DNA from 4 places in the Exiguobacterium sp. s89 genome. Region 4 is predicted to be linked to each of the others. Evidence: riboswitches for the same ligand, from Rfam matches in the RefSeq annotation. Region 4 holds a riboswitch; each other region holds the start of a gene.
What was found. A riboswitch is a leader RNA that binds a small molecule or an ion and turns the genes downstream of it on or off. The one in region 4 is predicted to bind S-adenosylmethionine.
Positions count from the first base shown of each region.

Region 1: linked by a shared signal. The riboswitch ahead of msrA (peptide-methionine (S)-S-oxide reductase MsrA) and the one ahead of KNO96_RS11115 (Na+/H+ antiporter NhaC family protein) in region 4 are both predicted to bind S-adenosylmethionine.
Region 2: linked by a shared signal. The riboswitch ahead of metK (methionine adenosyltransferase) and the one ahead of KNO96_RS11115 (Na+/H+ antiporter NhaC family protein) in region 4 are both predicted to bind S-adenosylmethionine.
Region 3: linked by a shared signal. The riboswitch ahead of KNO96_RS09300 (methionine ABC transporter ATP-binding protein) and the one ahead of KNO96_RS11115 (Na+/H+ antiporter NhaC family protein) in region 4 are both predicted to bind S-adenosylmethionine.

Region 1 covers NZ_JACSKS010000001.1:329,391-337,154, reverse strand. Annotated here, with positions in the region: gene KNO96_RS01735 (GTP-binding protein) at 1-821, opposite strand, end outside; gene KNO96_RS01730 (hypothetical protein) at 930-1,196, opposite strand; gene KNO96_RS01725 (SMP-30/gluconolactonase/LRE family protein) at 1,209-2,090, opposite strand; gene KNO96_RS01720 (class I SAM-dependent methyltransferase) at 2,228-2,836, shown strand; gene rlmN (dual-specificity RNA methyltransferase RlmN) at 2,873-3,934, opposite strand; gene KNO96_RS01710 (amidase family protein) at 4,000-5,406, opposite strand; gene KNO96_RS01705 (hypothetical protein) at 5,520-5,681, shown strand; SAM riboswitch class I at 5,726-5,825, shown strand; gene msrA (peptide-methionine (S)-S-oxide reductase MsrA) at 5,893-6,417, shown strand; gene KNO96_RS01695 (DM13 domain-containing protein) at 6,518-7,039, shown strand; gene KNO96_RS01690 (hypothetical protein) at 7,183-7,428, shown strand; gene KNO96_RS01685 (class I adenylate-forming enzyme family protein) at 7,653-7,764, opposite strand, start outside.
Region 2 covers NZ_JACSKS010000002.1:720,948-728,711, forward strand. Annotated here, with positions in the region: gene ytkD (RNA deprotection pyrophosphohydrolase) at 1-97, shown strand, start outside; gene KNO96_RS09595 (alpha/beta hydrolase family protein) at 78-845, shown strand; gene pckA (phosphoenolpyruvate carboxykinase (ATP)) at 864-2,435, opposite strand; SAM riboswitch class I at 2,758-2,877, shown strand; gene metK (methionine adenosyltransferase) at 3,011-4,219, shown strand; gene KNO96_RS09610 (hypothetical protein) at 4,259-4,780, opposite strand; gene KNO96_RS09615 (GNAT family N-acetyltransferase) at 4,945-5,415, shown strand; gene KNO96_RS09620 (alpha/beta hydrolase) at 5,504-6,217, shown strand; gene mnmM (tRNA 5-(aminomethyl)-2-thiouridylate-methyltransferase MnmM) at 6,248-6,823, opposite strand; gene mnmL (tRNA modification radical SAM protein MnmL/YtqA) at 6,777-7,751, opposite strand.
Region 3 covers NZ_JACSKS010000002.1:659,239-667,002, reverse strand. Annotated here, with positions in the region: gene sufD (Fe-S cluster assembly protein SufD) at 1-1,011, opposite strand, end outside; gene sufC (Fe-S cluster assembly ATPase SufC) at 1,024-1,785, opposite strand; gene KNO96_RS09315 (MDR family MFS transporter) at 1,964-3,178, opposite strand; gene KNO96_RS09310 (MetQ/NlpA family ABC transporter substrate-binding protein) at 3,280-4,113, opposite strand; gene KNO96_RS09305 (methionine ABC transporter permease) at 4,144-4,806, opposite strand; gene KNO96_RS09300 (methionine ABC transporter ATP-binding protein) at 4,796-5,824, opposite strand; SAM riboswitch class I at 5,902-6,007, opposite strand; gene KNO96_RS09295 (thioredoxin family protein) at 6,458-6,715, opposite strand; gene gcvH (glycine cleavage system protein GcvH) at 6,904-7,287, opposite strand; gene KNO96_RS09285 (arsenate reductase family protein) at 7,336-7,689, opposite strand; gene KNO96_RS09280 (hypothetical protein) at 7,737-7,764, opposite strand, start outside.
Region 4 covers NZ_JACSKS010000003.1:250,938-258,701, reverse strand. Annotated here, with positions in the region: gene KNO96_RS11120 (GGDEF domain-containing protein) at 1-1,331, shown strand, start outside; SAM riboswitch class I at 1,430-1,525, shown strand; gene KNO96_RS11115 (Na+/H+ antiporter NhaC family protein) at 1,593-2,876, shown strand; gene KNO96_RS11110 (TVP38/TMEM64 family protein) at 2,894-3,538, opposite strand; gene trhO (oxygen-dependent tRNA uridine(34) hydroxylase TrhO) at 3,764-4,705, shown strand; gene KNO96_RS11100 (divergent PAP2 family protein) at 4,823-5,248, shown strand; gene KNO96_RS11095 (PucR family transcriptional regulator) at 5,339-6,562, shown strand; gene ald (alanine dehydrogenase) at 6,695-7,764, shown strand, end outside.

The DNA.
Region 1 (7,764 bases), on a different contig from region 4:
TTCATCAAACGCTCAGGATGGAACGGTCGACGACGACGGTAAACGAACGAACTGATCCCATACTCTTCCGTTTCCGGCGTATGTTCTTCTGCCTCGAGCTCTTGAATCCATCCCGCCGCATGCATCGCCTGATCGAAATCGAACAAACGGACGTCTAGTAGATTGTCTAACGCCACGTCCGAGTAGGTCGAAGTCAACAATCGTGCGCTCGGGTTGAGCGTCTTGAGCAGACCCTTCATCTCCTGCAGCTCCGCTTCAGTCACCCGGTCCGCCTTATTCAATACGATGATATCCGCAAATTCGACTTGGTCGACGAGTAGGTCGACCACTTCGCGAACGTCACCTGTGTCGACGGCTTGTTGACGTTCCATGAGCGATTCACCGGAATTGAAATCCTTGAAGAAGCGGTACGCGTCGACGACGGTGACCATCGCATCGATATAGACACGGCTCGTCAAATCGATCCCAAGGGCGTCGTCGGCATACGTGAACGTCTGTGCGACGGGAATTGGCTCGGAAATCCCTGATGACTCGATGATAATCCCATCGAGGTCACGATTCTTTGTCAGCTCATCGACAGCCGTGAGCAAATCTTCACGTAACGTACAGCAAATGCACCCGTTCGAGAGCTCGACTAACTTTTCATCGGTACGGGAGAATCCGCCCTGTTCAATCAACTTCTCATCGATGTTCAACTCACTCATATCGTTTACGATGACCGCATATTTTTTGTGATCACGGTTATGTAAAATGTGGTTGAGCAGTGTCGTCTTCCCGCTACCAAGATAACCTGAGAGTACCGTAATTGGAATTCGTTTCATGATGGACCTCCGTTAAATAGTAATCATTACTCTTTGTATAATGTAACGGTTCCACCCTTTTGTCAATAAAAAAACACGCCTCATCGACGTGTTTTCATGAACATTCAATTATTCTTCCAACGCTTTCCGTTCTGCTTCTGAACGCGGATAGGCGTTCGCTTGCCACTCGGCTCGATAAATGGAGTCGAGCTGCGTCAATCCGACTTCATCCTCGTCCTTGTCCGAATCGACACTCGGGACCTCGTCCCACTTCGGATCGAGATAAGAATGATCCTCTTCCCGCGCTCGACTTTCTTGTAATTTTTGAATTCCCACCTTGACCGCTGCCGCAACTGCCAATCCAATACCTGCTCGCACTAACAGTCGTTTCACCATCGTATGTCCTCCTCAACGCCCAAAGCGATAAAGCGGCATCCCTTTCACATCTGTCTCGATAATAAATACCGATCCAGCGTCCGGATGTTCGGTTAACGCCTCCTCGTCCATCCCTTCACGTGCTGTTGTGATGGCTAATCGATTGAGACCATCCCCGATGAAGGCGCATGATGTGACATTCGGGGCAGGGACGTGAACTTCTAACACTTTTTCACCGGTCGATGGATCCCAGCGAGATACTTTACTTCCTGCATAATGTGCGATCCATAAAAAACCTTCCGTATCCGATGTCATGCCATCCGGGAAGCCGTCCTCTTCCGAAAAGTCGATGACGACCTTTCCGTTCGACAATGTGCCGGTCTTCATGTCAAAATCATATTGTCGAATTTTTTCGGTCGGTGTATCAATATGATAAAAAACGGAATGGTCAGGAGACCACGTCAACCCGTTTGAAAGTGTCAACTCTTCCATAAGTGTTGTCGTCGTTCCATCGCGGTCCACCCGATAAAGAGATGCCTGATTCTCTTTATCGTCCAAGTGGAGCGTCCCGGCAAAAATACGACCGTACGGATCGGCTTTCCCATCATTAAAACGTAATCGACCTTCAGGGTCATCCAATTCGACAATTTTAATTAACTCCCGGTTGATTTCATCCCATTCATAAATCCCGTCTTTAAGACCAAGGACGACACCATCCGTCACTTTTGGAATGACGAAACCGACCTGTTTTCCGACCTCGAAAGAAGAAATCTCGTCTTCTCGCTCGTCATACCACCATAACGTATGCCCTTCGATATCCACCCAATAGAAACGCTTCAACTCAGCATCCCAACAAGGACCTTCACCAAGCGTATTTCGTACCCGAATCCACAACGACGCATCTATTCTTTCCATTACTTAGCCTCCACTCTATCCATTAGTTCAGAAATCTATTCCCTTCTCCCATTTGGACTATGCATGAATTCGAAAAATCGTAGAGGATTTCCACCCTAGTCTCATCATTTTGATATATTTATTGAAAGGTGAGAGGAGTGGATCATTTGTCTAAATGGAACGAACGTTACAATACCGATGAATATGTGTACGGAACGGAGCCAAATCAATTTTTACTCGACTTCATCACAACACATCGGCTTGAAGGAAAACTTGTGTTAGCCATCGCGGAAGGAGAAGGTCGAAACGCAGTATGGCTCGCCACACTCGGACTCGACGTCGAAATGTGGGACGCTTCGAAAGTAGGGCTCGAGAAAGCGAATCGTTTGGCGACGTCACGAAACGTCTCCCTTCAGACGAAACAGATTGATTTGAATGAAGCGGACTGGCCAAACGAGGCGTATGACATGGTCATCTGTATCTTCGGCCACTTTCCTCCACATGTCAGAGAAAAGGTGTTCGCCGGTATTCGACAAACGCTTCGACCTGGTGGTTTGTTCCTGAGTGAAGTCTACTCTACACATCAACTCGCTTACGGGACAGGTGGACCAAACGACGCCTCACTTCTTTACACCGAAGAGATGTTTCACCAACTCGAAGACGATTTCGTCCCTCTCGTCTTAAACGAGACGGTCGTCTGGCGAGAAGAAGGCACACTCCATCACGGCGAATCCGCTGTGATTCAATATGTCGGGCAAAAACAGTAAACGAATGGCCTCCCCGAGATTCGGAGAGGCCATTTTTCACTTCGCGCCTTCGACGTTCATATGCTTACTGCGGAGTTGACCGCATGCCGCATCGATGTCTGTCCCGTGCTCGAGACGGACACCAATGTTGACGCCACGTTTTTTCAAGATGTCGTAGAACGCCATGATGTCTTCAGGCGTGCTTCGCTCATATTGGATGTGCTCGTTGACCGGGTTGTATGGAATCAAATTGATGTACGACTTGTCTTTAATGTCTTCAATCAAGTCGGCGAGTTCTTCCGCATGTTCCGGTAAATCGTTCACTTTCGAGAGTAGGATATACTCGAAAGTGATTCGTTTGTTCGTCTTCTCGACGTAGTAACGAATCGATGGCATGAGTTGATCAAGCGGGAACGCCCGGTTGATTTTCATGATGCGTGTCCGAAGCTCATCATTCGGCGCATGAAGCGAGAGCGCCAAGTTGATGCGTAAGTCAAGGTCTGCGAACTTGTAGATCTTGTCCGCGAGCCCACTCGTCGACACGTTGATCTTACGCGGAGCGATCGCAAGACCACGCTCATCTTTGACGACACGCAAGAAGTCGACCAAGTTGTCGAAGTTGTCGAACGGTTCGCCGATTCCCATGACGACGATATGGCTGACGCGATCACCATCTCCTTCTTCATCGAGGAAATGTTGGACGGTCATGATCTGCTCGACGACCTCACCAGCCGTCAAGTCACGTGTCTTCTTCAACAACCCGCTAGCACAGAAGCTACAGCCGATGTTACATCCGACCTGTGTCGTCACACAGACCGAACGACCGTATTTATGACGCATGAGCACCGTCTCGATGTAGTGCCCATCATGTAATTTAAGTAAGAATTTGACCGTTCCGTCGCCCGCTTCCTGTTTGACGAACAGGTCTTGAGTCGAGATGACGTATTTCTCTGTTAAGTACTCGCGCACCTCGTCTCGTACGTTGAGGTCGTCCATCGATTTGACCCGATTGATGTAGAGCGAGTCCCAAACTTGACGTGCGTGGAAGGCACCGTATCCCGCTTCCGTACACTCATTTGTGAGCTGATCAAACGTCAACCCGTATATAGATGATTTCATTGTAATCTGTCCTTTCTCTAATCCGCATACGTACCATTGTAGCGGACGTGAGAGACGGGTGCAACTTACGAATAATCTGGAGGCGTCGGTCGTGTGATGAACTGTTCGAACGCATAAGCGACCCGAATCAAATCACGCTCCGCGTAGCTCGTCCCCGTGAACGAGAGGCCGAATGGGGCACCGCTCTCTTTCAGTTGATAAGGGATTGTAATCGTCGGATGCCCTGCTTTCGCACCCATGTCGTAGTTCATGTCATGTGGGAGGACGATTGCATCCAGTTTATGAGTTTGAAGCAATGCGTCAATCCCTTCTGTTTTTGCGAGACGGACGTCCGCGATGCGACGGTCGAGATAGCTCGCTTCGATCAGTTTTCCAGATCGGGCGTTCGCCTCTTCAAAGATGGTCTGGCCGTGCGGGATCGATTCAGGATGTTCCGCGTTCCACTCGATCAAATCGGAAAGCGTCTTAAATGGCACTGTCGTGTTCGCGAGATACGCCGCGACCCCGAGCTTGAATTCGTCGAACAGGATGTCCGCCTGCTCTAGCGCCGCATGCTTCGGCAGCGTGACCTCGACGAGTTCGATTTCGGCTTGTCGTAGCAACTGGATTGCCTGTTCATACAATCCGACTTCTTCGTCTGAAATGTCCGGTTTGACGAACCCGACGCGCATCCCGACCGCCTGCCTCACGTCGAGACATGTCACGTAAGGGGGGCCGACCGGTGTCTCAAGAGTCGCCGGATCCGATTCATCCTCACCACACATCGATTGTAAGGAGATGACCGCATCACGAAGCGTACGCGCCATCGGTCCTGCCGTATCTTGAGAACGTGAGATTGGAATGATTCCGGAGCGGCTGATTAATCCGACGGTCGGCTTGATCCCGACGATGCTGTTATGGACACTCGGATGGACGATTGAACCGCTCGTCTCGGACCCTACCGCAAGAAGAGCGAGGTTCGCCGCGACCGCAGAAGCCGACCCCGAACTTGATCCCCCGACATTTAACGCGTCGCCATATGGGTTCATCGTCTGTCCACCGACGGCACTCCATCCGTTCGGCATACCTTCCGTTAAAAAGTTCGCCCACTCGGACAGGTTCGCCTTCCCAAGGATAATAGCCCCGTCAGCCCGTAACCGTTTGACGAGCTCGGCATCTCGACCGGCGAAATGATGTCGCATCGCGGCGGCACCCGCTGTCGTGCGCATCAGACCGTTCGTCTCGATGTTGTCCTTGATCAAGACGGGAATACCGAGTAGCGGTTTGCGTACTCCTTTTCGGTAGGCTCGGTCTGCCGCCTCTGCTTCGAACAGGGCGTCCGGATTGACTTGAATGACGGCGTGAAGCCGTTCATTATATGTCGCAATCCGTCCTAAATAATAGGCGGTCACGTCTCTCGCCGTGAATTGTCCTTCTTTATACCCACGATGCGCACGTTCAATCGTCAGTTCATGTAATTGGATTTGTTCCATCATACATTCCTCCTTTATCTCTTCCCTTTTATTCGTGCTCTATGTCTGATTTCCTTTTCGTATCGCCAAGTCGATGTGTTCTTGTTACACTTAAGAAAAAACAGGAGGTTCCTATGACACGATCCTACATATTCGTGTTGCTAGCTGTGTTCGGTCTATTTTTCATACAGCTATACGGTGAAAATGTGCCTTATGGTACACCCATTTCCATCGCTTTGATTGGATTCATCATCGTCTTGACTGTTTTTCAGTTGAAACGAAAACCGAATCATTGACGAATGTATTTTGAGGGTGATATGATGCTCTCACCAACTACATATCGATATCAAGAGTGAACGAGAGATCTGGCTCCGCGACTTCACAGCAACCTGCCTTAGGCAAGGTGCTACGACCAGCAAGGGAAACCTTGGACGATATGACGAAAGCGCTCATGTCATCCGACGTGAGCGCTTTTTTGTTGAATGACGATTTGGAGGGAACGACAGAATGGAAAAAGCAACATTCGCAGGCGGCTGTTTTTGGTGCATGGTGACACCATTTGAGGAATTACCAGGGATTGAAGGCATCATATCCGGCTATATGGGTGGACAAGTCGCCAATCCGACATATGAACAAGTAAAAACCGGGACGACGGGGCACCTTGAGGTCGTTCAAATCACATATGATCCAGCATTATTCTCGTATGAACGTCTCCTTGAACTGTATTGGATTCAGACCGACCCGACCGATGACGGTGGTCAATTCCAAGACCGGGGACCTCAGTATGCCCCAGCTATCTTCTATCACACGGAAGAACAACAAGTCGCTGCTGAGACGAGTCGCGACGTGTTGGCAGCGAGCAGGCGCTTCACGGCCCCGATCGTCACGAAAATCATTCCAGCGACGACGTTCTTTGCTGCAGAAGACTACCATCAGGACTATCATAAAAAAAATCCGAAGCATTATAAGGAGGACCGGGCCATCTCGGGACGCGACGAGTTCATCGAGGAGAAGTGGACCGAGACAGTATGATGTTCAACTGACGCGAATTGAATGATTCGCGTCTTTTTATAAGCCCATGAATCGGGAAAAGGAATGTAACGATTCAAACACCTGAAAAGGAGGATTATATATGAAGACTCGTACAAAAATCATCATCGGAATCATCGGTATCGCCATCATAGCCATCGCCTGGTGGCTGATCTCCCCACTATTTTTAACAGAGACGGTCGACGAAGGGTTGCCACCGACAGCTGTCGAATCACCAGCCCCTGAAGAAGAAGCGGGAGAAGAGACGTCCGAGACACCGGAAGCACAACCGAGTCCAACCGAAGTAGCGGGTGTATTCATGGACGGGGAGAAAAATTATGAGACGACCGGGACGATCCGCTCGGTCGAGGCAGAAGACGGGACATATCTCCGATTTGAAGAGTTCGAGACGACGAACGGTCCAGACTTATTTGTCTATTTGACAAAACCAGGTCAAGAGACGACCGAAGGCGTCAGTCTAGGGGCTCTAAAAGGGAATATCGGGAATCAAAACTACTTGGTCCCTAAGGATGTGAATCTAGAAGAGTACAACACCGTCGTCATCTGGTGCCGTGCGTTCAGCGCGACGTTCGGGACGGGAGAACTGACTGGAACAAGTGAATGAATTGACTGCAGGGCGGCTGAATGAATCGGCCACCCTCTTTTCATTTGAAATCGGCTAAAAAATAAAGACCAATCATCCAACATCAATTGTGTATATGCTATCATATATGTAAATAAGTGTAATTTCATTGAGGAGGGTCGATCATGGAGCAGACATTGCCACAACTATACAAACACTACTTTTGGAAGCGATTTTTTCTATTTTTCATTCCATTGATGGTGGTCGGCATACTATCCGAACCGATGATTATTCAGAATCCATTCGAAGAGCTCGAAGACTATGGAGCATTTGTGTTTTTCTTGGCAATTTATATCCTTGTACTCGGTGGATGGGCAGCTTTTATGACGTCGATGATGTGGCGGATCAAACAATTCAAATTGAAAAAGTAATCTTATTATCTATCTGTGGTTACTACGTTTCGATTCATAACGATTTAACTATCCTTCTTTATTAACGATGCAACATGTTTAATAAACGATAATGTAATGATTGTCAAAAGAATGATCATCACATCTACCTTGAGATTCAAAAAATATGGCATAAAACAATGGCTAAAAACGAAAAAACAAAAAGTAAACCATCCACTTTTATTATTTGATTCGCTCCTAAATATCTATTCATCTGCACGAGTGATCGTTTTAAGTCGTTTTCTGTCTAACTTTCCAACCTCTGTATAAGGCAACGCCTCCAAGAATACGATTTCTCGTGGAAACTGATATGTTGTC
Region 2 (7,764 bases), on a different contig from region 4:
GGGTAATTTGTTACGCAATCAACGTTATAGTTTTATGATGAAAGACCGAGTCTTACCGGAGACGATGAGGGTTCTACATGAACAACAGTTGGTTTGACCGAGTTGATGTGTTACCACCGTACGCAGGTTATCGGGTGACAAAAGGGTGGTACACGACAAATGATGGAGAAGAGGTCGTAGCGTATTCAATCGAACCAAAACGACCGAATGGGCACGTGTTGATGTACTTACGTGGAGGGACGGCACGAATCGGGGACGTCCGTTTACCGCGGCTCATGCAATTCGCATCACGCGGCTTTCATGTCGTCGCTCCCGTCTATCGTGGCAACCATGGTGGGACTGGAAAAGAGGATTTTGGTGGGGATGATTTGGAAGATGTGCTCTCGCTATACGATCGCGTTCAAACGAGCGGACGACCGGTTCACGTGCTCGGCTTTTCGCGAGGGGGCATGATGGCACTATCGCTCGCATCCGAACGACCGGTCACCACGGTCACATCCTGGGCAGGCGTGACGAACCTAGAATGGACATATGAGGAACAGCGTTCGATGCGGAAGATGTTACGTCGCATGACAGGTGGGGACCCCGAATCAGCAGAATCTGCCTATGTTGATCGTTCCCCCCTCTATAAAGAATGGATTGCCCCGACGCTCATCATCCATGGTACCGACGATGAGCAGGTTCGCTTGCGTCATGCGACAGCTGTCGCTGAGAAGTTAGGGGAGCAGGCTGAATTTTGGGTGGTCCCATTCGGACACCAGCTCCCATTTTGGGATAAATGGGAGACGACAGAGCAGGCGATGGACTGGATGATACAGCAAGAAAAAACACCGACTCATGATTGAGTCGGTGTTTTGATGTAGTTAGATGACGAGCGGACCGGCTGCGATGATTGATTCACTTGCTTTCGTGAAACGCTTGAAGTTCTCTTTAAATTTCATGGCAAGTGCTTTTGCCTCCATGTCGTAACGAGCTGAATCGTTCCATGTATCTCGTGGATTGAGAACAGTACTCGGTACACCTTCGATGGCTACTGGAATCTCGACATTGAAAATGTCATGTTTCATCGTTTCGACATCACGAAGCTGTCCATTGATTGCGGCGTTGACCATCGCGCGCGTATAAGCGAGTTTCATACGTGAACCTTCACCGTATGCACCACCTGTCCAACCTGTGTTGACGAGATAGACATCGACATCATGTTTTTCAATCAATTGACCGAGCATATCCGCGTAACGCTCAGGAGCGAGCGGGAGGAACGGTGAACCGAAGCAAGTCGAAAACGTCGCTTGTGGTTCTGTGACACCGCGCTCCGTGCCGGCAAGTTTTGACGTATAGCCAGACAAGAAGTGATACATCGCTTGCTCTTTCGTCAATTTGCTGATCGGTGGCAAGACGCCGTACGCATCTGCCGTCAAGAAAACAATTGTATTCGGATGACCTGCGCGTGATGGGAGCATCGCATTGTCGATGAACTCAATCGGATATGCCGCACGCGTGTTTTCCGTTGAAGAAATGTTTTTGTAGTCTGGTGTTCGATCATCGTTTAGCACAACGTTTTCAATCAATGAACCGAATCGAATCGCATCATAAATTTGTGGTTCGTTCTCACGTGATAAATTGATTGTCTTTGCGTAGCAACCGCCTTCAATGTTAAAGATGCCGTCTGGTGACCATCCGTGTTCATCGTCACCGATCAAGTGACGCTCAAGGTCAGCCGAAAGTGTCGTCTTCCCAGTTCCCGACAACCCGAAAAAGAGAGCCGTTTCGTTCGCATCATTGACATTTGCCGAACAGTGCATCGATAACACGTTTTGTTCAGGCAACAAGAAGTTCATGACGGAGAAGATTGATTTTTTAATTTCACCACCGTATTCTGTTCCCCCGATCAGAATTGTACGTTTGGCGAATGAAACGAGAATGAATGTCTCTGAGTTTGTGCCATCGACCGCAGGGTCTGCTTTATAACTCGGTGCATAAATGACCGTAAACGGGTCGAACGCACCTTTCGTCGGCCATTCACGTAAGAAGAGTTGTTTAGCGAATAGACTGTGCCACGCATACTCTGTGATGGCACGAACGGGTAAAGTGTAGTGTTCATCCGCGCCAGCCGCAGCTTCAAGATAGTAGAGCTTATCTTTCTTCTCTAAGTGATTGAGTACTTTTTCAAGAAGTGCTGAAAACTTCTCTTCAGCGATTGGTTGGTTGACCTTCCCCCAATCGACAAGGTTGTTGCTGACTTCATCTTGTACGACGAATTTGTCTTTCGGTGACCGTCCGGTAAAAGCACCGGTGCTGACAGATAATGCCCCGTCTTTTGTCAGTACACCTTCACCATTTTGAATGGCTTCTTCTACCAGCTCTGGAACCGTCAAGTTCCGTAACATGTCGGTACCATTAATTAATTCTTCGATTTTCAGGAGCGTTGTCGCCATCCTGAATCCCACCTTTCCCCTAAATAGATGTGGATGAAATCCGCATACTTCCGCAATCAAGATTAATTAGTATGACATTTTTAATTATATGTGACACACTAATTAAAAACAAGCATTTCTTCTCTATTAAGTAAGCGCTTTCTTACAAGGATAGTTTAACACATTCTCTTATCACAAGGTGTTAAAAAAAAGAAACGAAATAAAAAAATGGTTGACGATTCACAAACAGAAATGTTTAGCAAGTCTGTGAAAAAAATACGAATTCGTTCAATTCCCTTGACATAATCGGATGTCATTTATATGATGGTTTTCGTAACGGATACTCTTATTCTGAGCGGTGGAGGGAACAAGGCCCTACGAAGCCCAGCAACCGTCCGACATGAAGTCTTGTGCGGAAAAGGTGCTATCCTGAAGCGAAGCCATTAGCTTCGAACGATAAGAGGGTAAGGAAGAACGATTCAACCTTTCCCCATGTATGTCATCGGGGGGAGGTTTTTTTCATTACCGTCCCAAAGCAACGCGTAAGGGGAACGAGTACCGTCCACATATCACCCTTATTATAGGAGGTTTTTTGAATGTCAAATTTGAACCGTCGACTTTTTACTTCAGAGTCGGTTACTGAAGGACATCCAGACAAAATTTGTGATCAGATTTCTGACTCGATTTTGGATGCCATTTTAGCGGAAGACCCGAATGCCCGTGTTGCGGCAGAAACGTCTGTCACAACAGGTCTTGTACTCGTAGCTGGTGAAATCACAACGTCAACTTACGTGGATATCCCGAAAGTTGTCCGTGAAACGATCCGTGAAATCGGATACACACGTGCGAAATATGGTTTCGATGCTGAAACATGTGCAGTCTTGACATCGATTGACGAACAATCGGTCGATATCGCGCAAGGTGTAGACCAAGCCCTTGAAGCTCGTGAAGGTCAAATGACTGAAGAGGAGCTTGATGCAATCGGGGCAGGAGACCAAGGTCTCATGTTCGGATACGCAACAAACGAGACACCTGAACTCATGCCCCTCCCAATCTCGTTGGCACACAAGTTGTCACGTCGTCTTGCGGAAGTACGTAAGAACGGTACGCTTGAGTACCTCCGTCCGGATGGGAAAACACAAGTAACGGTTGAGTACGATGAGAATAACAACCCTGTTCGTATCGATACAATCGTTATCTCGACGCAGCATGCAGAAGAGATTACACTCGAGCAAATTCAAGAAGACTTGAAAAAATATGTCATCGAAGCAGTCATTCCGGCTGAACTTATCGATGCTGAAACGAAATACTTCATCAACCCGACTGGTCGCTTCGTAATCGGTGGACCACAAGGGGATGCAGGTTTGACAGGACGTAAAATCATCGTCGATACGTACGGTGGATACGCTCGTCACGGCGGTGGTGCATTCTCTGGTAAAGATCCGACAAAAGTTGACCGTTCAGCGGCATACGCAGCCCGCTATGTAGCGAAAAACATCGTTGCAGCAGGACTTGCGGATAAAGCGGAAGTACAACTCGCGTATGCGATCGGGGTTGCACACCCTGTATCAATCGCTGTCGATACATTCGGCACTGGAAAATTGAGCGAAACAGAACTCGTTGAACTCGTTCGTGAGAACTTTGACCTCCGTCCGGCAGGTATTATCAAAATGCTCGACCTTCGTCGCCCGATCTACAAACAGACAGCAGCTTACGGTCACTTCGGTCGTACAGATGTGGAACTCCCTTGGGAGCAAACAGATAAAGCAGCAGTTCTTGAAGAAGGCGCGAAGCGTTTCGCGTAATCAAAAACGACCTTTCCGCGGAAAGGTCGTTTTTTTGGTTCATGTAGTTGATGGTGTCTGTTTATTTTCGTCTGACTCAGAATCGTTGGAAGTTGTTTCTTGTCCGAGAGCTGTATCTTTCGCTTCGACGACCTTCTCACCGATATCTTGTAAATCAGACTTGGCTTCTTGTGCTGTATCAACGATTTTATTGACGTCTTCTTTAACTGTATCTACTTCTCCGACGACTTTTTCATATACGTTCTGAACGTCTGTAGATACTTCCTGAATTTTGCCGGAAGCCGTCTTCACTTGTTCAATAACCTGTGAGGCTTTACCAGCAGGGTCTTGTTTCATTTCATTGACAATGCCGCCGACCGAAGATTTTGCGCTCGAGAGGGATTGTTTCGTATGATCTCGATTCGAGGAGCTAAGTAATGCGAGAAGACCACCGACAAGTGCACCGAGTAACATGCCGGTCACGACGTTGATTTTCGGACTTCCCGCGTTCATTTGGTCAAATTGACGATTTGGGTTCTCTGTTTGTTCGACTTTCGGGTCATGCTCTAATTTTGGTTCCATGTTGTTCCACTCCTTCATTTGATTGGCATTGCTAGTTTTATACCCAAGTCGAATGCTAAGATAACGTTTTCTAATGAATCGTCATGAAAAAGAAATGTAGTGCAGGATAAAAACACTATGATAGGGAATGATACAAATAGATTGGCCTAAAGGGGGAAGCGATCATGAATATGCGAGAAGCAGTTCCAGAAGATGCGGCGTTAATTCGAACGATTGCACTTGCAACGATTTCAAAGAATGATTCCAATCGGACAAGAGCGATGGAGCGCGCCTATCGACAAGAAGAGATTGTACGAGCAATCAGTTCAAGTGAAGAAGCACGAGAACAATATTTTATCGTTGGCGAGTACGAAGGCCATGTCATCGGATTTTGTCATGCCATCGATCGAGGTGACATGTGGGAGATGCTTCGTCTCTATCTTCATCCCGATCACCATCGGAACGGGTACGGTGCAGATTTTTTAAGGCACCTTCAATCGAAAAAAACACAACCGATGGAAGTGTACGTTGAAAATTCGAATGATCAGGCGATTGCTTTCCTCTTGCATCAATCATTTAAAGAAGTGAATCGAATTCAAGAAGAGGTCTTCGACCAACCGATGGAACTCATTCATCTAAGATATGTCCCGAGCTAAGACTCCAGACGGATTTTGTTTAAACATCAGTTGCGGCTGATGTTTTTTTGATACAATGAATATAGTCTATAAATGAGGTGACGGCAGCATGACATATGAAGAAACACAAAAAGGGGTCATCGTCATCGTTTATCCGCTACAGTTCACATCTCGGATCAGCGAGAATTTTATTCGACGACTTCAAGACGAGTACGAAGTAATTGTCGTCCGCGACCAATCGATGGGCTTGACGGCAGAAGATCATAAACAATTGATCAAACGGGCGTTACGTGAGGCCGGCGAGTATAAATTACCGATTCATGTCGTGGCGTTCAGCCTCGGGGCGCTCTTTACAAACCGGCTTCTTCAGGAGTATGATGTGCCGCTCGGGAGCCTGACTTATATCTCTCCATTGTTTGATTGGCATGCGACTCGTCAAATCGGTGGATTGAAACAAGTCGTCGCGAGTGCAGTCGATCGTTTTCGCCCAGACTTACCACTCGGAATGATGACATTCACCGGCGGCGGCGACGAATCGTCCCGATTTGGTGAAATCACATATGCCCAATATCGGGAAATCGAAGAAGAAATCGTAGAGCATCAAGAAGAAAAGAAACATTTGCCACGTCTCCCGCTCGCTTGTTTCTACGCACCTGATGATCAATTTGCAGACGTGAAGTTGACGTTGAACGTCTGCCGAAAGATTGGTGGAGATCAAGTGTATATCCGTCGATTAGAAGGATTCCCGCATTTTGGGTATGAGCGGTTGAACACCAAATTTGCAGAAACGCTCATGACGTTTTATGAATTGATTCAAGAATAAAAGAAGGCGACTCACAGGAGCCGCCTTCTTTTATTTTGAACGTTTTTCAATCGCCACGATGAATGGAGGGTGGTTGATCTGGTTGATGAAGCCGTAACGCAGTACACCCGCCTGCTTTTGGTCAAGCGACTCCACATAGCGAAGCACATCATCCCGTTCGACCTTCCCGCTCTCATGGCCGTGGTAGATGACGATGACGATGACACCACCGATAGCCATGACCTCTAATAATTGAGACAATGCGGCAATGGTCGTATTCCCTTGTGTCGTGACGGATTTGTCACTTCCTGGTAAATAACCCAAATTGAAGACGGCTGCGGTGATTGGTCGTGTCTCATTCGCGACGACCGTATGAACCGTATCGTGACTATCATGAATGACGGTCACCCGTTCATCGACACCTGCTTCCTGTATACGTGCACGGGTTGAAGCAACCGCTTCTGTTTGGATGTCAAATGCGTATACGTGTCCCGTTTCGCCTACGGCGTTCGCCAAGAACAACGTGTCGTGCCCGTTCCCGGCAGTCATATCGATAGCGACATGTCCTACTTCGAGGTGGTCATGTAGTAATTGTTTTGCAAATGGTAGTACTCTCATTAATCCCATCAATCTCATCCTTCTTTTTTCCTTGGAAGGAATCACGTCGCTCCAATTCCTCACGAATCTTGTTTAGCACCTGCATCTTGTGACGGCTCCATAATGGACCAATCAATAAGTCAGGCGGGCCGTCTCCCGTCAATCGATGGACGATCACCTCGGGTGGTATCCGTTCGAGTTGATCACAAACGAGGGAGATGTATGTGTCTTCCTCCATCAAGTCGAGCAAGCCTTTCTCGTATTGACGGGCAAGTGGTGTATGTTTCAAGACGTGGAGCAAATGGATTTTGATTCCTTGTATGTCCATTTTAGCAACTTCTCGGGCTGTGTCGAGCATCATCTCTGGTGTTTCACCGGGTAGGCCATTGATGATGTGCACGCATACGCGAATGTTGTGACGACGCAGTTTTTCAAGACCGTTCAAAAATGTTTGATAATCGTGTCCGCGATTGATTTTTTTTGCGGTCGTATCATGTACGGTCTGTAAACCGAGTTCCACCCATAAAGAAGTCCGCTCATTCAGTTCGGCTAAATAGTCGACAACGTCATCAGGCAAGCAATCTGGGCGTGTCGCAATCGAGAGACCGACGATACCTTCTTGCTGAAGCGCTGGTTCGAATAATTCGCGTAATCTTTCGACTGGCGCATAGGTATTACTGTACGCCTGAAAATAGGCGATGTAGTCGGCGTTCTTCCATTTTCGATGAAGTCGCGTTTTTACTTCTTCGAATTGAACGGGAATCGGGTCACAGGCATTACCCGCAAAATCGCCACTTCCATCATCTGAACAGAATGTACATCCGCCTTTGGAGACGCGGCCATCACGGTTCGGACATGTGAAGCCACCATCGAGCGGCACTTTAAACACCTTGTTCCCGTATTCCCGACGATATGCCTCATTCAATGTATGATAGCGGTTTTGACCAAATGGATTCATGGTTATCTCTCCT
Region 3 (7,764 bases), on a different contig from region 4:
GACGCGCTCTGTTTGTACACCGTTCGATTTTGACGCACCGTGGTGAATCATCGATGTCCCGCTGAAGATCGCAGTCGCTGCGTCTTTTTGAACACCGTGAATCATGATGAACCCTTCAGATGCTTTCCCGAAGTGGTCGGTACGGATGTTGAAGTTTTGTTTTTGTGCACCGCGACCGATCGTCACAGCTTTTGTATCCGAATACGTGTTGTCACCGACGAGGTGAGTCTTCGTCTCGACGACCGAGTTCCCGTCGTTCATGTGACCGAGCGCCCAATCGAGGCGACCGTTCGCATAGACGACACCGCGACGGTTCATGAACGTGAGTGCTGACTCAGCGAGCTGATCGACACCACCGAAGACGACTTTCGCGTTCTCTCCAGCGAACACTTCAGTCACGACGTTGACCGTGTGCGGTTCGTTCGTACCAGAAAGGAAGTTTTCGATGTATGTCACTTCACTGCCTTCGTCTGCGACGAGGATCGTGTGGTGATAGAGGGCGCCGTTCGCCTGTTCCATCGTGAAGATCGCTTGGAGCGGATCTTTTAATTGCGTGTTTTTCGGTACATAGATAAACGCACCACCATTTGTGAGGGCAGCATTTAACGCCGAAAGACGCTCTTCATCGACACGTACGCCTTCTGTCATGAAATATTTCTCAACGAGCTCAGGATGTTGCTCCATCGCTTCTTTGATTCCCATAAATAAGACGCCTTCTGGCATCGATAATTCGTTATAGACGATATGACCGTTGCGTTCAACGAGCACGTTTGTCCGGTGGTCTCCGAGAAGTGATTCGATGTCTGCTGTCAAACCGTCTTTCGTTTCGAGTTCGACATCTCCCGCTGTGAAGTCCCACTTATCGATCTTAATCTTTTCAACTTTTGGCAAAGCAAGTGTCGGCGCAAGTTCTGCTGCCTCTTTACGACGGTTGACCATCCATGCTGGTCCACCGAGCGCTTCTGCACGTGCCGACAACGCTTGTGCATCCAATTCAAATTGTACGGTCATCGTACAGCCTCCTTACACTTCTGTGTCTACTGTCATTCCAAGTTCTTGCTTCACCCAGTCGTAACCTTCTGCCTCGAGTCGTTGTGCGAGCTCTTTACCACCAGACAAGACGATTTTCCCGTCCATCATGATGTGTACAAAATCTGGCTCAATATAGTTGAGGAGACGTTGGTAGTGCGTGATGATCAAGCAACCAAACTCTTCTGAGCGCATTTCGTTTACACCTTTTGCGACAACTTTCAGAGCATCGATATCAAGTCCAGAGTCGATTTCATCCAAGATGGCGATGTTCGGTTGAATCATCATCATTTGAAGAATTTCGTTACGTTTCTTCTCACCACCTGAGAATCCTTCGTTTAAGTAACGGTGTGCCATTTCAGAAGGGATTTCGAGAAGCCCCATCTTCGTATCGAGTTCACGGATGAACTTCATGAGCGAGATTTCTTGACCTTCTTCACGACGTGAGTTGATTGCTGAACGCAAGAAGTCCGCGTTTGTGACACCGCTGATTTCAGCCGGGTACTGCATCGCAAGGAACATCCCTGCTTGTGCGCGCTCGTCGACTTCCATCTCGAGGACATCTTCGCCGTTTAATTCGACGCTTCCCCCAGTGACCTCATAAAGTGGATGGCCCATGAGTGCTGATGCGAGTGTTGATTTACCAGTCCCGTTCGGACCCATGATGGCATGAATTTCGCCACCTTTAATTTCTAGGTTAAGACCTTTGACAATCTCTTTTCCTTCGATTGAGACGCGGAGGTCATCAATTTTCATTTGTGGTACGTTAGACATTCGGATACCCCTTCCGTATTTTCTTGCCAAATTGTTTGGCGTAGATTAGATATATTCTAATCTTAGACTAGTCGATTTTTTATTTCAAGCGACTCACCTTACGATTCATTCTCAATAGAATGATAAAAGTTGAGAATGCTAATAGTAGGAAATCAAGACATTAGCCGGCAGTCTCCTCCATGAGTGCGAGAACAGCTTTTCGTTCTCGTACAGCAGCGGCGAAGAAGAAGGAACCGCATCCTGTCAATATCGCCAAACTACCGAATACCGGAAGCGAAGATTGACCAAACGTATCGAGTAACATGCCCCCGATAATCGGCCCAATCGTCTGTCCGAGCGACGTCAATCCCATCGCTCCAAAATAAGTTCCCCGCAAATGTTCCGGCGCAAGTTCATCCGTTAAGACGTCCGTCATCGTGAACATCAACACTTCACCGACCGTGAAAATGACCATTGCGACAAAGAGGACCCATTCCACTGTAGCGAATCCAATCAACAACAGCCCGAACGACAGTGTCGAGATGCCGAAAAAGAGCGATTTGATCGGGGAGACACGAATCCCGAAACGCATAATCGGATACTGGACGATGAGGACCGTGATGGCGTTCGTCGTCAATAAGTAAGCAAATAATCTTGAGCCGTCTTCTAACCCATCACTCAGCGCAATGAATTGAGGAAGTGTCGAATTGAACTGACTGTAACCGATGATTGCAAAAATCATACCGATGATGACCGCCCGAAACGTCCGATCGTCCCGTAAGACGCGGAATGTCTCCGTCAGGCGCGGACGTACCTTTACTCCATCCCCTTCTTCAAACGGATATTTATAGAATAAGAATGAGATGATCATGCCGTATATGATGTAGACGGCGGTCACGACAAAAAAGGCGGTCTTCACACCAGTTAGTGACAACACGACTGCTAACAGTGGTCCGATGGCTGCGGCGATGTTGATCATAAAGTAACGGACGTTATAGACGATGACTCGCTCTTCTGCCTGGGTCGTGTCACTGATGAGTGCACGTGAAGCCGGTTCTAGAAAAGAGCGTGACATCCCCATCAAAATCGATAGCATGTAAAACCAAAATAGCTCTGTCGCGAGCGCAAGTCCTGCGAACGTGACGGCATTGAGCACGATCCCGATGAGCATGAGCTGTTTTCGTCCATAGCGGTCAGATAGCGTCCCTCCAAAGAAACTCATGAACAGGCCCGAAAGTGCCGTCACGGCAAAAATCGTTCCAATTACACTCGCTGAAAAGCCGAGCGTGGCCAAATAAATCGCAAAAAATGGCATGACAAAAAACGTCGCCAGTCGTGCAAAAAACGTCCCGAACAAGACGCCCCACGTCAGTGGATGAATCTGTCTGAACTTCATCCAAATCCCCCCTTTTCTTTCATATATGTAGTGTACTTCTCTTCATGAAAGAACACTAGACAAAAAAGACTCAGGGGATATAACCCCTGAGCCGAGCTGATTTATTGTTGTACCGGTACGACCGCACCTTTATATTCGTCTAAGATCCATTGCTGTGTCTCTTCAGACGTCAACACTTCGAGGAGTGCCTTGACGCGCTCATCTTCTTCGTCCCCTTCACGTGTGACGATTAAGTTGACGTATGGTGAATCTTCCCCTTCAAGTGCGATGGCATCTTCAAGCGGGTTGAGACCTGCGTCAATCGCATAGTTCGTATTGATAAGGACCGCATCGCCTTCTCCATTTTTAAATGCCGTTGTGAGTAAAGTCGCTTCTACGTCCGTCTTGAACTCTAAGTCTTTCGGATTGTCAACGATATCAGATACTGTCGCATCGACTGTTTTGCCTTCTGCGAGTGTGATGAGTCCTTCTGATTGGAGCATCGTAAGAATTCGTCCGTGGTCAGCGACCGATGAACTCATGATGATTTCTGCCCCTTCCGGAAGTTCATCGAGCGATTTGTAAGTTTGTGAGTAGACCCCGATCGGCTCGATGTGGACGCCACCCGCTGAGGCAAATTTGTAATCTTTGTTTTCAGTCATTTGTGACTTGAGGTACGGCTCATGTTGGAAGTAGTTCGCATCGAGCTCCCCGCTCGCGAGCGTCTTGTTCGGAAGTACGTAGTCTTGGAACTTCTTGATTTCAAGCTTGTACCCTTTTGCCTCATATTCTTCTTGGACGTGCTCTAAAATCTCAGCGTGCGGTACGTTCGATGCACCGACGATCAATGTTTTTTCATCGCCAGACCCCGAGTCTGCCTCTTCTCCGCCGCAAGCCGCGAGAACCGTGAATGCTGATAAAGCTGTCAATCCGAGTACTGTTTTCCAAGTTTTCATAATGAATCCCTCCAAATAATATATGTTGTATTAAGCTGAACGTTTATCAATTTTTGTAACGAGTCGGTCACCGATGAACTGGATGACGAACACGATCAACAAGATGAGCACCGTCGCCACGAACGTGACGTCGTTTTGTGAACGCTGGAACCCTTCCAAATAGGCCAAGTTCCCGAGACCGCCGCCTCCGACGACTCCGGCCATCGCCGTATAGCCGACGATTGCAACGATGGTCACTGTAATCCCGGAGACGAGCGCCGGGAGTGCTTCAGGAATTAACACTTTATAGATGATTTGCCATTTCGTCGCTCCCATCGACTCTGCTGCCTCGATGACCCCTCGGTCTACTTCGCGAAGCGCAAGTTCGACCATTCGAGCATAGAACGGTGCCGCGCCGATGATGAGCGCCGGAAGCGCCGCCGTCGAACCGAGCATCGTATCGAGTAAGAACAGCGTGAACGGGATGAGTAAGATAATCAAAATGATGAACGGGATCGAACGGAACACGTTGACGATTGCGCTGACAAAGACGTAAATCGGACGATTCTTCAATAATAGCGATTCGTTTGTAATATAGAGAACCAAACCTAAAGCGAGTCCGATCACAAACGTCGCCACACCTGCGACGAGCGTCATATATAACGTCTCCCAAGTCTGCTCCATCATAATTTGCCAATCTACGTTAGGAAACATCGCTTTCCACCTCCACTTCTACGGATTGCGAACGAATCGACGCGATGGCGCGTTCGATTTCACTTGCTTCCCCAATCAGTTGGATGAATAGCGTACCGAGCGCACCGACTTGTGACTGGGTCACGTTCCCACCGATAATGTTGAATCCGATGTCATGTGTTTTAAGAACGTCAGACAAAATTGGTTGTTCTGCCGTCTCGTTCAAGAATTTCAATTTGACGATTTGACCGCTCGGATACCGTTCCTTCAAATGTTCGAACGTGAGCGATAGATCGTCGACCGCTCCGATTTGTTTGACGAACTCTTTCGTGATCGGTTGTTTCGGATGTTGGAACACGTCCGAGACTTGACCCGTCTCGACGACTTTTCCTGCTTCCATCACGGCGACTCGGTGACAGATCTTTTGAATCACGTGCATCTCATGCGTGATGAGGACAATCGTCAATCCGAGTTTCTTATTGATACTGACGAGCAGTTCGAGAATCGAATCCGTCGTCTTCGGGTCGAGTGCACTCGTTGCTTCGTCACAGAGGAGCACCTCTGGGTTTGTGGCGAGCGCGCGTGCGATCCCGACTCGCTGCTTTTGACCGCCCGATAATTGTGACGGATAGCTGTCCTCGCGACCGGCCAATCCAACGAGTTCGACGAGTTCTTGAACCCGACGTTTCCGCTCACTTGCCGGCACCCCAATCAGCTCGAGCGGAAAACTGATATTTTCTGCGACCGTACGCGACCATAGAAGGTTAAAGTGTTGGAAGACCATCGAGACGTTTTTACGGACACCTCGTAATTCTTTCGGGCTGAGTTTCGTCAGCTCGCTCCCGGCAACTTCGATTTCACCGCTTGATGGTGATTCGAGACGATTGAGCAATCGGATGAGCGTTGACTTCCCTGCCCCTGAATATCCGATTATTCCAAAAATTTCACCGCGATCAATCGTTAGTGATACATCATCAACCGCCTGGACACGACCATTTTTCGTATCGAACCATTTGGCGACGTTTCGTAATTGAATCAATATATTTCCCTCCTGACAACAAAAAAAGCGCACACGTTTGAGCAAACGTGCGCACTTTATCGTACGGACAACGATTGCTCTCATCTTTCAAGGTTTTCACCTTGCTGGAATTAGCACCATTTCGGATTACTCCGCGGTTGCTGGGCGTCATAGGGCCAGTCCCTCAGCCTCTCTTGATAAGAGTGTTGTATATTCGATTAGCTTTATCATAGCGACAGCTTTTTCTGCTGTCAAATCCTTTTTTCAAAAAATTAAAAAAAGGTGCCGTCCGAGGACGACACAGAACGTAGCACCTTGAGTCACGGAAGGACAGCCCATAGATGAGAATCTTTTGCCCGTTCAAGAATTCCACCCTTACATGGGGGAGATTCACCAATCACCACTCAATCTTAGCTTGGACCGTGCGATTATACGAAACGTCTCTCTTCGCTTGATTTTTTTGGGGGACAATCGAAGGGAAGACTGACGTGTATTCGTGTAAAGTGTAGCAGCGGCTTCGCTAAAACGTCTTGATGTCGGGAATATCGCGTCCTATTTTGTGTTCAAGTAAGATGTTGTAATGAATATACCATTCGTGAACTTTCTGTGTCAACTGATTATTTAAAATTTTCAGATTATTCTAATGTTCCTCTCTTACTTCATGAAAGAGAGGACGTGTTGCACATTTTGAAACGCGTAAAGACGATCTCGCACCTTGCCGTTTTCAAGCTTCAATAGTGCCGGAACACTCATCACCTGATATGCTTCGAGCTCTTTTGGGATATAGTTCGCATCCCGCTTTTCAATTTTAATGTCAGGGTCGACCGCTTCGACGACCGTCAACATTTTCTCCGCCACAGCGCATGTACCACACATCGGGGCGTATATATATAAGTATCCGTCTGTAATCATTCTTCTCACCTCTCCTGTCATTATAATGGGCGATGGATTCTCATTCAAAAATCGTGCTCTGTTGAAATTTTAGAATATTCTTCTATCTCGTGTTTGAACGAGCGACGCTCATCAAATCCGATCACTACCGCCTCGACTTCGAGTAAACAAAAAAACGGCTTCTCCGATTCGGGAGAGGCCGGTTTTGATTATCCTTGAATCATCGCTTCGTATTCTTCCGCAGACATGAGTTTGTCGAGGTCTGACTCTTCCGTCAATTCGACTTCGACCATCCATGCGTTTTCAAACGGTGACTCGTTGACGAGTTCTGGAGAATCCGCGAGGTCCTCGTTCACTGCTGTGATGCGTCCTGATACCGGTGCATACAACTCAGAGACCGTCTTCACTGATTCGACCGAACCGAATGGCTCGTCGAGCAAAATTGTACCATCGACTTCTGGGAGTTCGACAAACACGATATCCCCTAGCTCGCTCTGTGCGAAATCCGTGATGCCGATGCGGGCTTTCGTTCCGTTGACTTCTACCCATTCATGTTCTTTTGAATAACGTAAATTTGCTGGTACTTTGCTCATCCTAACTTCCCCCTCAAATAAATTAGACTCACATCTGTATTATAGCACTTAGCCCCAAACGTCCGTAAAGGACTTTTCTGAAAATCCGACGGTCGTTTTTTCACCATTTGTGACGATTGGTCGCTTCAAAAGCATACCATTGCTCGTTAATAACTCGAGTTGTTCGTCTTCTGATAAATGTGGCAACTTGTCTTTAATTCCTTCATTCCGGTAAACTTGCCCGCTCGTGTTGAAGAATTTCTTGAGCGGTAAATCCGATTGCTTCCATAAATCAGCGAGTTCTTCTTTCGTCGGCGTCGATTCGACGATATGGACGTATGTATAATCGATGCCTTGCTCTTTCAACCATTTTTCTGCTTTTTTGCACGTACTGCATGGTGGATAGCCGTATAGTGTCACCATCTGTTCATCACCTCTCTCATCAATGTAGCATATTCTGAGAAATCAATTCACGTCTCAAGCAACCGCTCAATCTCT
Region 4 (7,764 bases):
CAGCTTATTTAGAAATTGTTATTCCGGCAGCTGTCTATCTCGCCATTGGTGGCGAGACCGGACTTGACTTTTATTCACAGGAATCTTTTGTTCCACTCGCCGGACTGTTTCTTGCAATTTTCTTAAACACCGTGTTCCAAAAATATCAGGTGAAATGGTGGTTCCGTGTCGACATCGCCTTGAGCGACTTTATGAAGATTGCATTTTATACGTACGTCGTCAGTTTGATCTTCATTTTAGCGGCGGCGTTGTTCCGAGAGACCAATCTACTTGTCGTCAGTAGCATCGCGGCTGCATTAACATTTTTTATTAAGCGGCTCCTCATTCAAAAAGAGCGGCAAGATGCATTCAAATCGTTGATCGAACAATACGATGAAGCAAAAGAAGCCGTCTCCTTGTCACAGAGTGAGGCGCAAGCCATCGAAGTTTTTTTAAGTCAGTGTGAACAATTGAATCACTACGATGAAGGATATGTCGAGTTCAGATTGTTCGATCGTATACTCTACTTTGATTTGAAGACACGTCAACCAATCGATCGACCAGTCGTATACGCACTACTCGACATCAGTCAACCGAATGACCCCGTCCTCGACTATGAGATGCGATTTGAATGGGATGCCTCACTTTCCGATGCTTTCCATAATGACTATCATAGCTTCGTCTCTGTCCGCTCGGAAGAAATAGAAGGAATTCGTACATGGATTGTCATGACCGGCGAGCCGGTTTATGGATATCCAAAAATCATTCAGCAGGAAATCATCAAACTCTTAAAGTCGTTCAATCGGACCATCAGTCGGTGTCATGAACGAGACCGTCTCTATACCGAGAGCCGGACGGATAGTTTGACGCTTCTCGCAAATGCACGCGCATTTTATGAATATGGGATTCAACAAATATCCGATATCTCGATGTATCCGATTTCGGTCGCCATGCTCGATATTGATTTCTTCAAAAAAATCAATGATACGTATGGACATCAAGTCGGTGACCACGTGTTACAAGAATTCGGGCGACGAATTCGACAAGTACTTCGTACAGATGATTTTGCCGCACGATATGGCGGGGAAGAATTCATTTTACTCCTCAACCAGTGTGATATGACCCAAGCGATTGAAGTCGCAGAGCGCATTCGTCACCAAATCGAAGCAAAACCATTTTGTGTCGACCAACACGAAATTTCTGTGACCACGTCGATTGGAGTCGATACGATTGAAGCGTTTGGAAATAAGCGTCTAGATGATACGATTCGAAACGCAGACCGCGCGCTGTATGTCGGTGGGAAATATGCAGGACGTAACCGCGTGGCACACTTCAACAATTTAACGACGTAAACTCCCCTTTCTCACATCGAATTGGGGAGTTTTTAAGTTGACAACTAGATTCGAAACAGGTACGTTAAGGAACGTGTTTGATAATGGAATAGACTAACTTTTTATCGAGAGAGACGGAGGGACTGGCCCTGTGAAGTCTCGGCAGCGGGGAACCTGTGCCAAATCCAGCGGGCGTATTGCTCGAAAGATGAAAAGGGTATTTCGCACGAAGGACCTTTTTCTCAGAAAAGGGTCCTTTTTATTTTTAATGAGGTGATTATTTTGGAACAACCAACAGCAAACAAATGGGCACTCTTGCCGTTGCTCGTCTTCTTACTCTTCTTCATCGGAGCGGGTGTCTATTACGGGGACTTTTATAAGTTTCCAGTCCTCGTTGCGGCCATCATCGCCTTGATGGTTGCAGCATTCATGACAAAAGGAAATGCTACCCAAACCGTCGAGCGCATCGCTCAAGGAGCCGGCAATCCGGGAATCATCATTATGATTTTTATCTTCTTACTGGCCGGCGCATTTTCAACCGTCGCTGAATCAATCGGCGCCATCGATGCAACGGTCAACGCTGCGTTGACTCTCTTACCACCATCGCTTCTTTTGAGCGGGCTCTTCGTCATTGCCGCCTTCATCTCCATGGCGATGGGAACGTCGACCGGGACGATTGCTGCACTTGCACCAATCGCACTCGGTATACATGAAGAGAGTGGTGTCAACGTCGCCATCGCTGCGGCAGCGGTCGTCGGGGGTGCGATGTTCGGGGATAACCTCTCGTTTATCTCAGATACGACCATCGCTGCTGTGCGGACACAACGGACGAATATGCGTGATAAGTTCCGAACGAACTTCTGGATTGTGTTACCGGCCGCAATCATCACAACCATTTTACTCGCCGTCTTATCGAACGGTGAATCGACTGTCGATGTCGCTGCATTTGAGTGGTATAAACTGATTCCGTATCTCGCGGTGATCGGACTAGCGTTAACAGGACTGAACGTCATTCTCGTTTTGTTAGGTGGGATTACGCTCACGGGTATCATTGGTCTACTTGACGGAAGCTTATCTGTGACAGCGTTTGTGACAGCCATTGCGGACGGGATGATCGGCATGGCCGAAATCTCGTTCTTGACGTTACTCATGGGCGGACTTGTCGGACTCATTTCACATAACGGCGGTCTCGCATATTTACGTGATGCCTTGACGTCACGCATCCAAAAACGGGCCGGTGCTGAATGGAGTATCGCCGGTCTTGTCAGTGCGACAAACGTGGCGACGGCGAACAACACGATTTCCATTCTCGTAGCCGGACCGCTTGCAGCGAACATTGCAGACGAATATGACATCGAACGGAAAAAGTCTGCTAGCGTGCTCGACATCTTCTCGTGCGGCGTACAAGGGATTCTCCCATACGGAGCACAACTCCTCATTGCCGCAGAGTTGACGGAGACGGCATCGCCTGACCTCGTCCCGTTCATGTTCTATCCGTTCCTCCTCTTTATTTGCGGAGGGATTGCCATTGCTTTCAACTTCCCGCGCTTTAAAAAACAGTCATAAGCGAAAACACCCCTTTCTCAAAGGGGTGTTTGTCGTTTGGTCACCATCTCTTGTTTCAATTGCTCGTTCCGTTTCTTGAACGCCCGTCGCTTGAGCACTTCCTCAAGCCCTCGACTGATGGCCCATAGTATGACTAAGAGCAGACCGAGCATCGACAAGCGAAACGGGCTTTGAATAAATTCTTCCCACTGGTCTCCGATGACAGAGAAAATGACGACGACGAGCAGTTTACCAAATCCCGCTGCTAATATGAACGTACGGAGCTTCATTTGGATGAGCGCCAGTAAATAGGTAATCAAACTGACCGGGATGAACGGGAGTGAATATAAGAACCCGAGCGAAATCGGGCTCATGTGATTAATTCGTTCTAACCAATATATCGCCGTCTTATGCTTCTCAAGCCATCGTGTCATCGGTTTTCGGAAGATGTACCGGACGGCCGCGAAGACGACAATCGTTCCGAGAAGACTCCCGATCCACGACAAGAGAACACCTAACAAAAAGCCATATGTCGCCGCATTCGCAGAAATGATTAAGACGAGTGGCAGAAAAGGGAAGATTGCTTCTAAAAATGGAGCACCAAGACCAGCCCAAGGACCACCAGGCAAACTCTGAAGCCACTCAATCAATTGGATAATGTACTGTTGGAGAGAAGTGAGCATAGTCGTTCCACCTTCAACTTTCGTTACTACTCTATTACCCGAATTCGATTTAGAAGACGCATCTCCCTGCATTCATCAAAAAAAATTAAAAACCATTTGCGAAAATCCGTCGTGATATTTATCATATAATAATGGACTTGTGGTTGCAGGCAAGTCTATTCGTCGAACGACACAACCCAACGTTCGTTTTCCTGCAAAAAACTGAACACAGGGGAGCAACATAACATGGAAACAAAACCAATGCGGGTCTTGCTGTACTATAAGTACGTCAATATCGAAGACCCAGAAACACTCACGCAAGAACATTTGAAGTATTGTAAAGATCTCGGTATCAAAGGGCGTATCCTGATTTCTTCTGAAGGAATCAACGGAACGTGCTCCGGTACATGGGAACAAACCGAGCAATACATGAATGATTTGAAAGCAAGCCCACTCTTCAGCGATATTGAGTTTAAAATCGATGAAGTCGAAGAGCATGCCTTCAAGAAAATTTTTGTTCGTCACAAGAAAGAGCTCGTGACGTGGCGCTTTGATGGTGAGTTTGATGTGCCGAAACAACACGGAGCATACCTAGAACCAGCAGAATGGAAAGAGATGATGAACCGTGATGATGTCGTCATCCTCGATGTTCGTAACAACTACGAGTACGAACTTGGTCGCTTTAAAAATGCGATCAAAATTGATGTAGAGGCTTCACGTTACATGCCGGAATGGCTTGAAGAGAACAAGGACCTCTACGAAGGGAAAACTCTTCTCACATACTGTACCGGCGGAGTCCGTTGCGAGAAATTTACAGCATATATGCGTGACCAAGGTCACGATAACATTTTCCACTTAAAAGGTGGTGTCGCGATGTATGGAAAAGACGAAGCGACAAAAGGAGAGAACTGGGACGGTGAGCTTTATGTCTTCGATGAGCGCATCAACGTCCCTGTCAACTCGGTGAACCCATCTGTCGTCTCACATTGCATGCATTGCGGGACAGAAACGGTTCGTTACGTTAATTGTGCCAACCCGGAGTGCAACGTTCAACATTTCTGTTGTGAAGAGTGTGAACCGAAACAAATGCGTTCATGCTCAAAAGAGTGTCAAGAACACCCACGCAACCGTTATATCATCGACAATATTGCAGAGAAACTTCAGGAAACTGAAGGAGTAGTCGGGTAACAAAAATCGACCAAAAGGTGTCACGGATGACTCATCCGCGGCACCTTTTTTGACGAAATCTTAACGTATAATCTGAGACGCTTTCGGGTATAGTGAAGGTACTATGTCAGACAGGAAGTGAATACTTGCATGTTTAACGAACCTTTACTCGCTGCGATTCTTGCTTGGTTTATCGCCCAAGCGGCCAAACTCGTAACTGAACTCATTAAAACACGGGATTTTGAAATTGAAATCATGTTCGCTTCAGGCGGCATGCCGAGTTCACACTCATCTACTGTCGTTGCTCTCGCTACGGCAATCGGTCGTGCAGAAGGGATTGACTCGAGTATGTTCGCACTCGCCGTCGTCTTTGCGACAATCGTCATGTATGATGCTACCGGAGTTCGCCAGGCGGTCGGGTTCCAAGCTCGTCTCTTGAATGACTACTTTAAGGGGATCAAACATGAAACCCCGCTCTTGAATGAGCTTGTCGGACATACGCCGTTCCAAGTCATCATTGGGGCTTTACTCGGCCTTGTCGTTGGATTGTTTTTTCCCATTTAATCGTTAAAGGTATGTCATTTCTCACACTCTCGATTCTTTTTGTGAAGTTTCACAAAGAAGACGGTATACTCAGAGTGAGGAGGAATCGATATGCCTTTTTTGCAGAAATCATATGAATCACTCGATACACTCGCCGAAGCGATTGGCCAAGCGATTCGAGCACCTATTACGATTGAAAATCGCTATCACCAATTACTCGCCTATAGTACCCATCCCGACTCGACCGACCCGGCCAGAATCGCGACCATTATCGGTCGTCGCGTACCTGAAGCCGTGATCGAAGATTTATGGGAGAGTGGTATTTTAAGAGAAGTCACCGTCCAAGATGAACCCGTTGTCATCCCAGCGCGGCTCTCCATCGGTCTCGGGGAACGCGCGGCAATCGTCATCAAACAACATGATGAAGTACTCGGCTATATTTGGAGTTTAGCCCGCACAAATCCGTTCACCAATCAAGAGTTGGCAATTCTACAAGAAGGAGCGACAATCGCCAAGAAACTACTCATGACAATTGCGATGCACGAACGTCGTATCAGTGCCGAGCTTGAACGTTTTTTATTAGATGTCCTTGCTTCTTCGTCGCTCTCCGATTCTAATCGCGAAAGATTGAATGAACTCGCACCTATCGCGGTCGCGAGTCGTCTAACAATCATCGAATGTACCCAACCGATCACCCCTCAACTCGCTGAGCGTCTTCATTATGTGCTCGCAACTCAAGAGGCAATCGAAGTCGTTTTACATGCCATCGATGGTCAGCAGTTACTCGTCTGGCACTATATGAAGTCTGAACTGTCCGATGAAGAGACGGAATTATTAGCTTGGGCGGAACGGTTCGAACAGTTACTTCAAGACAAATTTATCGAATCCGAACCACGACTCGGAATCAGTCGACGCTTTTTTGAGAGTGACATGTTATACGACGCAGCCGAGGAAGCAAGACGCGTCACGACATTGCGTCGCAAGTTCCCTCTCGAACTCTCGACTTCCCGTGCTTTCGAACAGATTGGAATTTATCAACTTGTCCCAGAGCTCGCACGGCGCATCGGGCTCCGACTTGAAACCCATCCGACCATCGAACGGTTGCAACATTACGATTCGTCCCATCAGACCGAACTCGTGACGACACTCGAATGGTATTTTTATTTCGAAGGCAATGTTAAGCGAGTCGCATCCCACCTACACATCCATCCGAATACCGTCCTATACCGGATTCGACGCATCGAAGAGTTGACGAATATCACTCAAGTGTCATTACCGGAACGAGCTATGATTTATTTGGCCATCAAAGCTGGTCAATATCGATTAGAAGACTAGACGTTCGCTTTGTGTTTTTTCACAAAGCGAACGTCTTCGTTTTTAGAATCCATGATAAAGACAGCGCTTTCAATTGGATTTATACTAGGGGTGTGAACAATTTGTGTCAACGGAATGAAAGGGGAATGTTCCATGAAAATCGGGGTATTAAAAGAAATTAAAAACAACGAAAATCGGGTGGCATTAACACCGATGGGTTCATTTATGCTAACAGAGCTTGGTCATGACGTAGTCGTCGAAACGAACGCCGGACTCGGTAGTGGATTCACGAATATGGAGTATATCGATGCAGGTGCAACAATCGTCGAAACAGCGAAAGAAGTATGGGAAGGCGTCGAACTCGCACTTAAAGTAAAAGAGCCACAGCCGTCGGAATATCAATATTTCCGTTCTGATTTGACGCTCTTCACGTATTTACACCTCGCGGCGGAGCCAGAGTTAACGAAAGCGCTCGTCGATTCAGGTATAACAGCAATTGCGTATGAGACAGTAGAGGTCGATCGGACGTTACCACTTCTCACACCAATGAGTGAAGTGGCAGGTCGGATGGCTGCCCAAATCGGAGCACAAATCCTTGAAAAACCTCACGGTGGGAAAGGAATTTTAATGTCAGGATTACCAGGCGTGCCTCGTGCGAATGTTACCGTCATCGGGGGCGGTGTCGTCGGAACGAACGCGGCCCGCATCGCAATCGGTCTCGGCGCAAGCGTTACGCTGATGGACATTAGCCCTGCTCGTCTTCGTCAAATCGATGACTTGTTTGGAAATACCATCAACACGTTAATCTCAAATAAATATAATATCGCCAAACGAGTGGCCGAGAGTGACCTCGTCATCGGGGCTGTCCTCATTCCAGGAGCGAAAGCACCTAAGCTTGTCACAGAAGAAATGGTACAACGAATGTCACCAGGCTCTGTCATCGTAGACGTCGCGATCGACCAAGGAGGCATTTGTGAGACAATCGACCACATCACCACGCATGATGCACCAACGTATGAACGTTATGGTGTACAGCATTATGCCGTTGCTAACATGCCGGGAGCAGTACCACGCACATCAACAATGGGTCTGACGAACGCGACGATGCCATATATCATTGAATGTGCACAAAAAGGCGTATTCCAAGCACTTCTTGAAAATGGTTCACTTCTCAAAGGCTTAAACGTCATCAAAGGGACTGTCACATATGAAGCGGTCGCTCG